Regions from separate parts of the Streptomyces ferrugineus genome, predicted to be linked through region 2. Evidence: riboswitches for the same ligand, from Rfam matches in the RefSeq annotation. Region 2 holds a riboswitch; each other region holds the start of a gene.
The links. Region 2 has a riboswitch for cyclic di-AMP ahead of IM697_RS40115 (C40 family peptidase). Riboswitches for the same ligand answer to the same signal wherever they lie in the genome.
Positions count from the first base shown of each region.

Region 1: linked by a shared signal. The riboswitch ahead of IM697_RS41135 (transglycosylase SLT domain-containing protein) and the one ahead of IM697_RS40115 (C40 family peptidase) in region 2 are both predicted to bind cyclic di-AMP.
Region 3: linked by a shared signal. The riboswitch ahead of IM697_RS33930 (M23 family metallopeptidase) and the one ahead of IM697_RS40115 (C40 family peptidase) in region 2 are both predicted to bind cyclic di-AMP.
Region 4: linked by a shared signal. The riboswitch ahead of IM697_RS16840 (C40 family peptidase) and the one ahead of IM697_RS40115 (C40 family peptidase) in region 2 are both predicted to bind cyclic di-AMP.

Region 1 is NZ_CP063373.1:9,268,823-9,270,985, reverse strand. It holds gene IM697_RS41140 (HAD family hydrolase) at 1-163, shown strand, start outside; gene IM697_RS41135 (transglycosylase SLT domain-containing protein) at 196-912, opposite strand; cyclic di-AMP (ydaO/yuaA leader) riboswitch at 918-1,102, opposite strand; gene IM697_RS45275 (hypothetical protein) at 1,780-1,926, opposite strand; partial or broken gene IM697_RS46060 (POT-type proton-dependent oligopeptide transporter) at 1,968-2,163, opposite strand, start outside.
Region 2 is NZ_CP063373.1:9,042,130-9,044,292, forward strand. It holds gene pcrA (DNA helicase PcrA) at 1-338, opposite strand, end outside; cyclic di-AMP (ydaO/yuaA leader) riboswitch at 652-818, shown strand; gene IM697_RS40115 (C40 family peptidase) at 827-2,011, shown strand.
Region 3 is NZ_CP063373.1:7,594,487-7,596,649, reverse strand. It holds gene IM697_RS33935 (M16 family metallopeptidase) at 1-579, shown strand, start outside; cyclic di-AMP (ydaO/yuaA leader) riboswitch at 793-956, shown strand; gene IM697_RS33930 (M23 family metallopeptidase) at 970-1,755, shown strand; gene IM697_RS33925 (GntR family transcriptional regulator) at 1,944-2,163, shown strand, end outside.
Region 4 is NZ_CP063373.1:3,681,216-3,683,378, reverse strand. It holds gene IM697_RS16850 (ATP-dependent Clp protease proteolytic subunit) at 1-90, shown strand, start outside; gene IM697_RS16845 (hypothetical protein) at 98-406, shown strand; cyclic di-AMP (ydaO/yuaA leader) riboswitch at 826-958, shown strand; gene IM697_RS16840 (C40 family peptidase) at 962-1,435, shown strand; gene IM697_RS16835 (LysE family translocator) at 1,489-2,103, opposite strand.

The sequences.
Region 1 (2,163 bases), 230 kb from region 2:
CATCCCCATGTTCGACTGGGCGGCCCGCGGTGTCGCGATGGCCAACGCGCATCCCGAACTCAAGGCGATCGCCGACGAGATCACCCTCTCGAACGAGGACGACGGCATCGCCGTCGTCCTCGAGAGGCTCTTCGCGGGCAGATTGGTCGATTTCGCCCCATAGGGGCGACCTGGGGCGATAGGTCCGGTGAGGGCCTAGTACGGGCCGTTCACGTTGTCGATCGAGCCGTAACGCGCGGCCGCGTAGTTGCACGCGGCCACGATGTTCGCGACCGGGTCGAAGGGGTCGTACACCGTTCCCGGCACGTGGTAGCTGGCGAAGGTGGGGTCGATGACCTGGAGGAGGCCCTTGGACGGGGTGCCCGCCACGGCGTTGGAGTCCCAGTTGTTGATGGCCAGCGGGTTGCCGGAGGACTCGCGGAGGATGTTGCGGTGAATGCCCTCGTACGACCCGGGAATTCCGTTCTGCTGCATGATGTCCAGCGCGTTGCGGATCCAGCCGTCGAGGTTGTTCGGGTACGACTTCACGGAGGACTGAGTGGCCTTGGCGACGCCGGACTGCTTGGCGGGCGCGGACGCCTTGCTCGGTGCGGACGCCTTCTTCGTCGCGCGGACCTTCAGGTCCATGCCCGGGTGGATCAGCCGCGGGTCGTCGCCGATGACCTTGCGGTTGTCCTTGTAGAGCTGCTTCCAGCCGCCCCGGGCGTCGTAGCGGTCCGCGATGCCGTAGAGCGTGTCGCCCTTCTTCGTGGTGTACGTGACGGAGCCGGGCTTGGCCGCGGTGGGCTCTGCGGCGCCCGCGCCGGTCGCGCTCAGGAGCGGGAGGGCGAGGGCGGCGGTGCCGGTTCCGGCGATGGCGACGCGGCGGGTGAGCGGGTTGGTGCGGGGGCGGCGGTGCTTGCCTCGGGGCATGGCGCTGTTCCTCTCCGTCGCCTGCGAGGTGAGCTGTCGGGTTCGGGCGGGAGATGCCCGGCCGCGCCGCCGTGCGACGGTGCGACTTCACCCCTAGCCGGTTCGGTGCGCCATCAAGGCGTCCGGTCCGGCGACTTACCTGGGTCCCCCGCTCCTGCCGTGCGTGTGTGAGTTGCGTCGATGGATGACTCGGGCGGCGGCAGGATTCGGCGTCCGCCCGACGAGCGGGAACGTATGCGAGAGCATATGCCCGGAACAAGTGCCATGGCTGCCTGACGTGCGGATTGACCATGGTCTGAGGGGAATGGAGCGCTTGATCCTTTGCGGTTGCCAAGTCTCAACTCGCGTTCGACGCAAGGGTGGAAGGGGGTGCGTCCGGCTGACCCCTCGGGCAGGCGTGAGTGACCCAATTCACTGGCGATCACAAGAATGGCAAATCGGGCAATGCCTCCAACTCGCCTTTAATCGGCTGTCCGTGGAGTCCGTTTTTCCCGTGTCCGGAGGAAAACGACCTCTTCGCCCTCCATGTAGATGAGTGATGGGGGAGTTCACGCCGAGCGGCGCCGGCTGCTCCGCTTCCTCGAAGGCGGCCAGGGTCAACACCGAGGTCTCCTCACCCACTTCGCACTCCAGGCGCACCGAGTGTGCGTCCTCCTCCCGCCGGTGTTCGCGCCCCTGAGTGTCGACTACGAGGACGGAACCTCCCCTGTAGTGCACGTCGTTGTCATGGTGATCGTCCGTGGAGCAGAGGGTGACGATCGCCTCGACGAGGCGGGTCCCGTACGGGGCGGGACGCGCCGCAGGTCGTGGTGAGTCGTCTCGTAGGGGAAGGACGTACGGATGCGCATGAGCGGGATCCCCGTCCGGTCAGTGCACCTGGTGCGTCGTGCGGCGCGGCCAGGGCGCCGCGGCCATCACGGCGAGCCCGGGCGTGGCCGATATGCCGGAGGCCTCCAGGAGGGCGTCGCCGAGGCCGAGCAGCGGGTGGGAACCCACGATCCACCAGACGGGCATGAGGGGGGCGTCGGAGGAGTGCCCCGAGGTCGGCGGTGCCCCATGTGGGCCCACAGTGCGACGACGGCGGCGGTGGCGGCGAGGCCCGTGACGATCAGGCGGGTCGTCCGGCGCGACGGGGGTCCTTCGAGGGTGCGGGAGTCCGGGGCCGGCGCGAAGGGGGCGGCATGCTTCCGTCCGGCCGGATGACGGCGCCCGGCGAAGACGCCGATGTTGATCGCCATGCAGTAGAGCGCG
Region 2 (2,163 bases):
CGCTCGGCGAGCAGATGGGCGATGCGATGGGTGAGCACCCGGGTCTTGCCGGATCCGGCGCCGGCCACGATGAGCAGCGGGGTGCCGGAGTGGACGACGGCCGCGCGCTGGTTCTCGTTCAGCCCGTCCAGCAGTGCCGCGGCGTCGATGGCCGGGCGTGGGGCGCCGTCGCGGTAGTAGGCGTCCCGGTCCGGCGGCACGTCGAACTTCCCACCGAACAGATCGTCCGGAACCGGCTCCGGAGCGTGATCGTCCTCGGGCGGCGGCGGGGGCTCTTCCTCGTGGGCCCGAGGGGCCTGGAGGTCCGCCAGGAAGCTGTCGTCAAAGAGGCTGCTCATCGCTCTCCGAGTCTAGGCCGCCCCACTGACAGCCCGCGGCCACCCCGAGAACATCGCCTGTTTCGTCGCCCGATGATCTTCCGGACCGCCTCACCCGAACCGCCTCTCACCCTCCGCAACGGCACCCTCACGACCTGCGAGACACGTGCAAGCCGTCACAGACCCTCCCAGACCGACCCCCTTCCACAGCCCTTCGCCCCAAGGTCACGAAAATGTATCGGGCATATCGAACATCAACCTTCACAGGGGCCACACGAGTTGGCTACGGTGCCGGACAGGCCGTACGACCTCCACCGGCGAACGACGCCGGGCCGCACGGCCTCCGCTGAGTCCGGCACGCCATGGCGACCGGAGCCGGGGACCCAACGACCTTGGGGTGAATCGGCCGAACTCCCCTCCCGGGAAAGGCCGTAGGGCAACCCTTCCGAAGCACCCGCCCGAACCCGACAGCTAACTCGGTAGGCGGAGCATGGAAGGAGTCGCCTCCCTTGGCGTCGCACCGCAAGTCGCGTCCCGCGAGTACGCGCGTAGCCGGCATACGGACCCCCGCCCTCGCCACGGCGGCCCTCACGTCCGTGGCCCTGCTGTCCCAGACGGCCGACGCGAGCCCCTCCACGGACGACAAGCCCAGCCTCGAAGAGGTCGAGAAGAAAGTCGACGACCTCTACCGCCAGGCGGAGTCGGCGACGGAGAAGTACAACGCGGCCAAGGAGAAGACCGCGAAGCAGCGCAAGCGCGTCGACACCCTCCTCGACGACGTCGCCCAGCGCACCCAGAAGCTCAACGACGCGCGCGAGGAGTTCGGCCGCTCCGCCGCCGCCCAGTACCGCACCGGAGCCACCGCGCCCGACACGGCGACCTTCCTCCTGGCGGACACCCCGCAGGACTACTTCGACCAGAACCAGCTGATGGGTCGCATGACGGCCCGTCAACAGGAGTCGGTCGACGAGTACTTCACCCAGCAGTCCGCGACGATGAAGAAGCGCCAGGAGGCCACCCAGAGCCTCCAGACGCTCACGGAGTCGCAGAACGACCTGCAGACCGCCAAGACCACGGTCCAGCAGAAGCTCTCCGACGCACGCGAACTTCTCTCGAAGCTGACGGCGGAGGAAAAGGCCCGCCTCGCCGCGATCGAGAAGCGCAAGCAGGAGGAGGCGGCGCGCAAGGCCGCCGAGCTGGCCCGACAGCAGGCGGAGGCCGAGGCCGAGCGCGAGCGCCAGGAGGCCGCCGCCCAGCAGCAGGAGACCACCGAGCCCCCGGCCGACTCCGGCACCTCGGACTCGTCCTCCTCGTCCTCCTCGGACTCCTCGTACGCCACCAAGGCCGAGAAGGCCCTGGCCTTCGCCCGCTCCCAGATGGGCAAGCCGTACGTCTGGGGCGCCACCGGCCCCGACTCCTACGACTGCTCCGGCCTCACCCAGGCCGCCTGGAAGGCCGCCGGCGTGGACATCCCCCGCGTCACCTACGACCAGGTCAACGCAGGCACCACGGTCTCCCTGGCCAATGCCCGACCCGGCGACCTGATCTTCTTCTACGACGACGTCACCCACGTGGGCATCTACATCGGCAACGGCATGATGATCCACGCCCCGAAGCCCGGCACCTACGTCCGCGAGGAGTCGATCTACTACGACGGCGAGTCGTCGATCCACAGCGTGGTCCGCCCCGCTTGACGCTCACGCACGCGCGCGTGGCCGTCTCTCGGGCACGCGCGCGTGAAACGCTACGCCGCGCAGGCTGCGGGTGAACGCACCCGTATGCGCTACACGCACCCCCACTCAGCCCCACAGGCCGCCGCAGGCACCCCTCACAGCCCCACCACGCC
Region 3 (2,163 bases), 1.4 Mb from region 2:
CGGATCGGACCCGACCGGCACGACCGCGTGTGGCCCGCGCAGGTGCTCGGCACCTACTGCCTCGGCGGCACCCTCACCTCCCGTCTGGACAAGGTGCTGCGCGAGGAGAAGGGCTACACCTACGGGGTGCGCGCCTTCGGCCAGGTCCTGCGCTCCGCCCCGGACGGCACGGGCGCGGCCATGCTCGCCATCAGCGGCTCCGTCGACACCCCGAACACCGGCCCGGCCCTGGACGACCTGTGGAAGGTCCTGCGCGGTGTCGCCACCGAGGGGCTCACCGACGCCGAGCGGGACTTCGCGGTGCAGAACCTCGTCGGGGTGGCGCCGCTGAAGTACGAGACGGCCGCGTCCGTGGCGAACACGCTGGCGGACCAGGTCGAGCAGCACCTGCCCGACGACTACCAGGCGACGCTGTACCAGCAGCTCGCCGCCACCGGCACCGTCGAGGCCACGGCGGCCGCCGTGAGCGCCTTCCCGGTGGACCGGATGGTGACGATCCTGGTCGGCGACGCGGCCGAGATCCGGGAGCCCGTCGAGGCCCTCGGCATCGGCGAAGTCACCGTGGTGGCAGCCGAGTAGAGGACGAGCCCGCCGCCGGACGGCGGCACGCGCGCGTAGGGGCCCTGGTGACGCGAGAGTCACCAGGGCCCCTTTATGCCCGAATTGAGGAGAGGTTGCCTGTCTGGCCTGTGGGATGCGCTACAAAAACCCTGATCCGTTTGGGGATTGAAAGGCGCCCCGCTTAGCGTCTTCCGGGCTGTCCGTCAGGCAGTGCGCCGCACCCGCGGCACCGGACAGCCATCGCCGAGTCCCCGTACGGCGCGAGCCAGGGGAGCCGGGGACCCACCCGAAGTCCCTGGGGTGAATCGGACGCCCGCGCAGCCGCGAGGGGGTCCGTAGGAGACCTTCCTGCTCCGAACCCGTCAGCTAACCCGGTAGGCGAGAAGGAAGGAAAGGACCAGCCACTACATGGCGTTCACCTGCGCCACCGGGAAGAGTCGCCCCACCGGGAAGCATCGCCGGCCCAGCCGGTTCGAGCGCTCCACCGCCCGCGCGGCCGGCGTCGCCGCGATCACCGCCACCGGTGTCATGGGCACCCTGGCGGCCCCGGCGCTCGCCGCCGAGCCCGCCGCGGAGCAGACCGGCCTCATCCCCGTCATCACCGTCGACAACTCGATCGCCGACCAGCTCGACGCCCAGGCCGCCGCCCAGGAGCGGGCCGCCAAGGAGGCCGCCGCCGCGAAGCAGGCCGCACAGGAGGCCGCGCGCCTCAAGGCGGCCGAGCAGGCCAAGCAGGAGCGCGAGGCCAAGGAGCGCGCCGCCCGCGAGGCCGAGCGCAAGCGTCTGCTGTCCTACGTCGCCCCGATCTCCGGCTCGTACATCTCCACGGGCTACAAGTCCGGCGGCGCCGTCTGGTCCTCCGGCAGCCACACGGGCGTCGACTTCCACGCCGCCAGCGGCACCGCCGTCCAGGCGGTCGGCTCCGGCACCGTCGTGGAGGCCGGCTGGGGCGGGTCGTACGGCAACAACATCGTGATCAAGATGAACGACGGCACGTACACCCAGTACGGCCACCTGTCGTCCATAGGCGTCTCGGTGGGCCAGACCGTCACCCCCGGCCAGCAGATCGGACTGTCCGGCGCCACCGGCAACGTCACCGGACCGCACCTGCACTTCGAGGCCCGCACCACGTCGGAGTACGGCTCCGACATCGACCCGGTCGCCTACCTGCGCTCGCACGGCGTGAACGTCTGACGCCCGCACCGCGCCCGCGCGAAGCCCCGGCTCACCGAGCCGGGGCTTTCGTCCTTTCCGGGCGATCTCCTGACCAAAAAATATCCATGGATTCCGGTCCGCCGTCGGAAATTCCGGCCGGTTGCCATAGAGTCACTGGGAACACGTCATTCGTCGACGTTTCACGGGGATTAAGGCGGAGGTCGCTCATGCGTATTCCGGCGCATTCGGTGTGCACGGCGATTCGGGACGACATCGTCGCCGGTGTCTACGAGCGCGGCAGCCGGCTCACCGAGGAACTGCTCGCGCGCCGCTACGGCGTCTCCCGCGTCCCCGTGCGGGAGGCCCTGCGCACCCTGGAGGCGGAGGGCTTCGTGGTGACCCGGCGGCACGCGGGCGCGTGCGTCGCCGAACCCACCGAGCAGGAGG
Region 4 (2,163 bases), 5.4 Mb from region 2:
CTCACCGCACAGGAGGCGGTGGAGTACGGGCTGGCGGACCGGATCGTCCCCGACCGCAGGTCCACGATGGCCCCGCCGACGGGGCGGTGATCGGCCGGTGCTGCCACCCGAGCTGCCGCCCCTGCCCGCGCTGACGCGCGCGGAGGGGGAGTTGATCGACCGTTACCTGGATGCGGTGGACCTGCTCGGCCGGATCAATCCGGCGCAGTACGGCGACACCTACCGCGGACTGCGCGCCGCCCAGGCGCTGGTGAGCAAGGCGGCCGAGCTGCGGGACGCGCTGGCGCTGATGCACCAGCGCGGTGAGACGGAGCTGCACGCGCCCACGCTGGCGCGTGCGTTGCGCGTGCTGGACGGAGAGCGCCGCACGGCTCGCGTCACGGTGCCACCGCGCTCCGACAGTTGACGACGTGTACAGCCGGATTCCGGACGTCCCGACCCGCTGACGAGGCGTCCGGAACCGGGCTGAAACGGACCAGTCGAGGTACCCCCTTTCGGCGTAGCCGAGCCTACTTTTTGCGCGCCCGCCAGGGTTGCGCAAGAGGCATGACCCCCGGACGGAATGAGGTGTTCCGTCGCTGGTCCGGGACTCCTCGGGCATCTGGACACCCCCTCGAACACCCGGCCACCCACCCGAACGGGTGAGTGGTGAGTAACGCCACAAATCCCCGATTCCGTTGGGTATTTCGTTCATCCGTGCGTCAAGATCCCTGTCTGACGACAAGCCCCCGCCGCAGCGGCGGGGCGGTCCGGGCGGACGCCGAGTCCTGCCGCCGCCCGGATGACCGGTCGACGGAGTGGATCGGCAGGAGTGGAGGACCCGAGCAAGACGGGCCGCCGGAGCGGACGTTCGTTCGAGCCGAGCAGCCCTTGGGGTGAAGCCGTGGCAACGCGGCCGGGCAACTTCGCCAGCCCGAATCCGACAGGTCATCCTTCACAGGCGGCTGACGAAGGGTTGCGCATGACTGCGCTCAATCGTGTCCCGTCGCTCATGGTCCGGGCCGGTACGGCCTCGGCCCTCACCATCGCCGCAGTGGGCGGCTCGATCGTGGCTCCCGGCTTCGCCTCCGAGGCGGAGGCCGCCACGCCGGCATCGAAGGCACTTCGGATCGCGGCCTCCAAGAAGGGCTCCCCGTACAAGTGGGGCGCCGCCGGGCCGCACCGGTTCGACTGCTCGGGGCTCACGCTGTACTCGTTCAAGAAGGCGGGCAAGAAGCTGCCGCGCACGGCGGCCCAGCAGTACAACAAGACCCGCCACATCTCCGCGAAGAGCCGCAAGGCCGGAGACCTGGTGTTCTTCCACTCGGGGTCGAACGTCTACCACGTCGGCATCTACGCCGGGAAGGGAAAGATCTGGCACTCCCCGAAGTCCGGGGACGTCGTGAAGCTGCAGAAGATCTGGACCAGGAGCGTCTGGTACGGCCGGGTCAAGTGACCTTCCCGGGGGTGGTGCGGGCGGCCTGACGCGCCGTCACCGCCCCCGGGGCATCAGAGGGCCGGCACGGACCCGGCGAGGAGTGCCGCGCCGAAGGCCGTCAGGGCGGCGCCGGTGCCGACGGTGACCGCCCGGGCGGCGCGCGGCCGGCGCAGCCACCTGCCGAGCCGGTCCACCAGCAGGGCGACCACCTGGAACCACACCAGGGCGATCGCCAGCACGATCAGGGCCAGCAGCAGCGTCCGGGGCAGCGCCGGAGCGCCCGCGGGCACGAACTGGGGCAGCACGCTGAGGAACGTGAGGGACGCCTTCGGGTTGAGGGCGTTGGTGACGAAGCCCTGCCGCAGCGGTCGCGCGGTGGACTGCTCGTGCGTCTCCCCCGCTTCGGAGTGCCGCCGCCGCAGCGTCTGGACGCCGAGGTACAACACATAGCCGCCGCCCACCACTTGGATCGCGCGGAACAGGGCCGGTACGGCGGCCAGGACCGCGGCGACCCCCACCACCGCCAGCGTCACGTGGACCAGCAGCCCGGCCCCGATCCCGAGCGCGCAGGCGATGCCGGCCCGGCGGGAGACGAGCGCGTTGCGTACGACGACGGTGAAGTCGGCGCCGGGCATGGCGACCAGGCCGGCCGCGACACCGGTGAAGACCATGAGCTGAGCGTCCATGCGGTCCAGACTGCCGCGAGGATGCCTTCAGCAGGTATTACGAATATTCTGGGAAGTCCT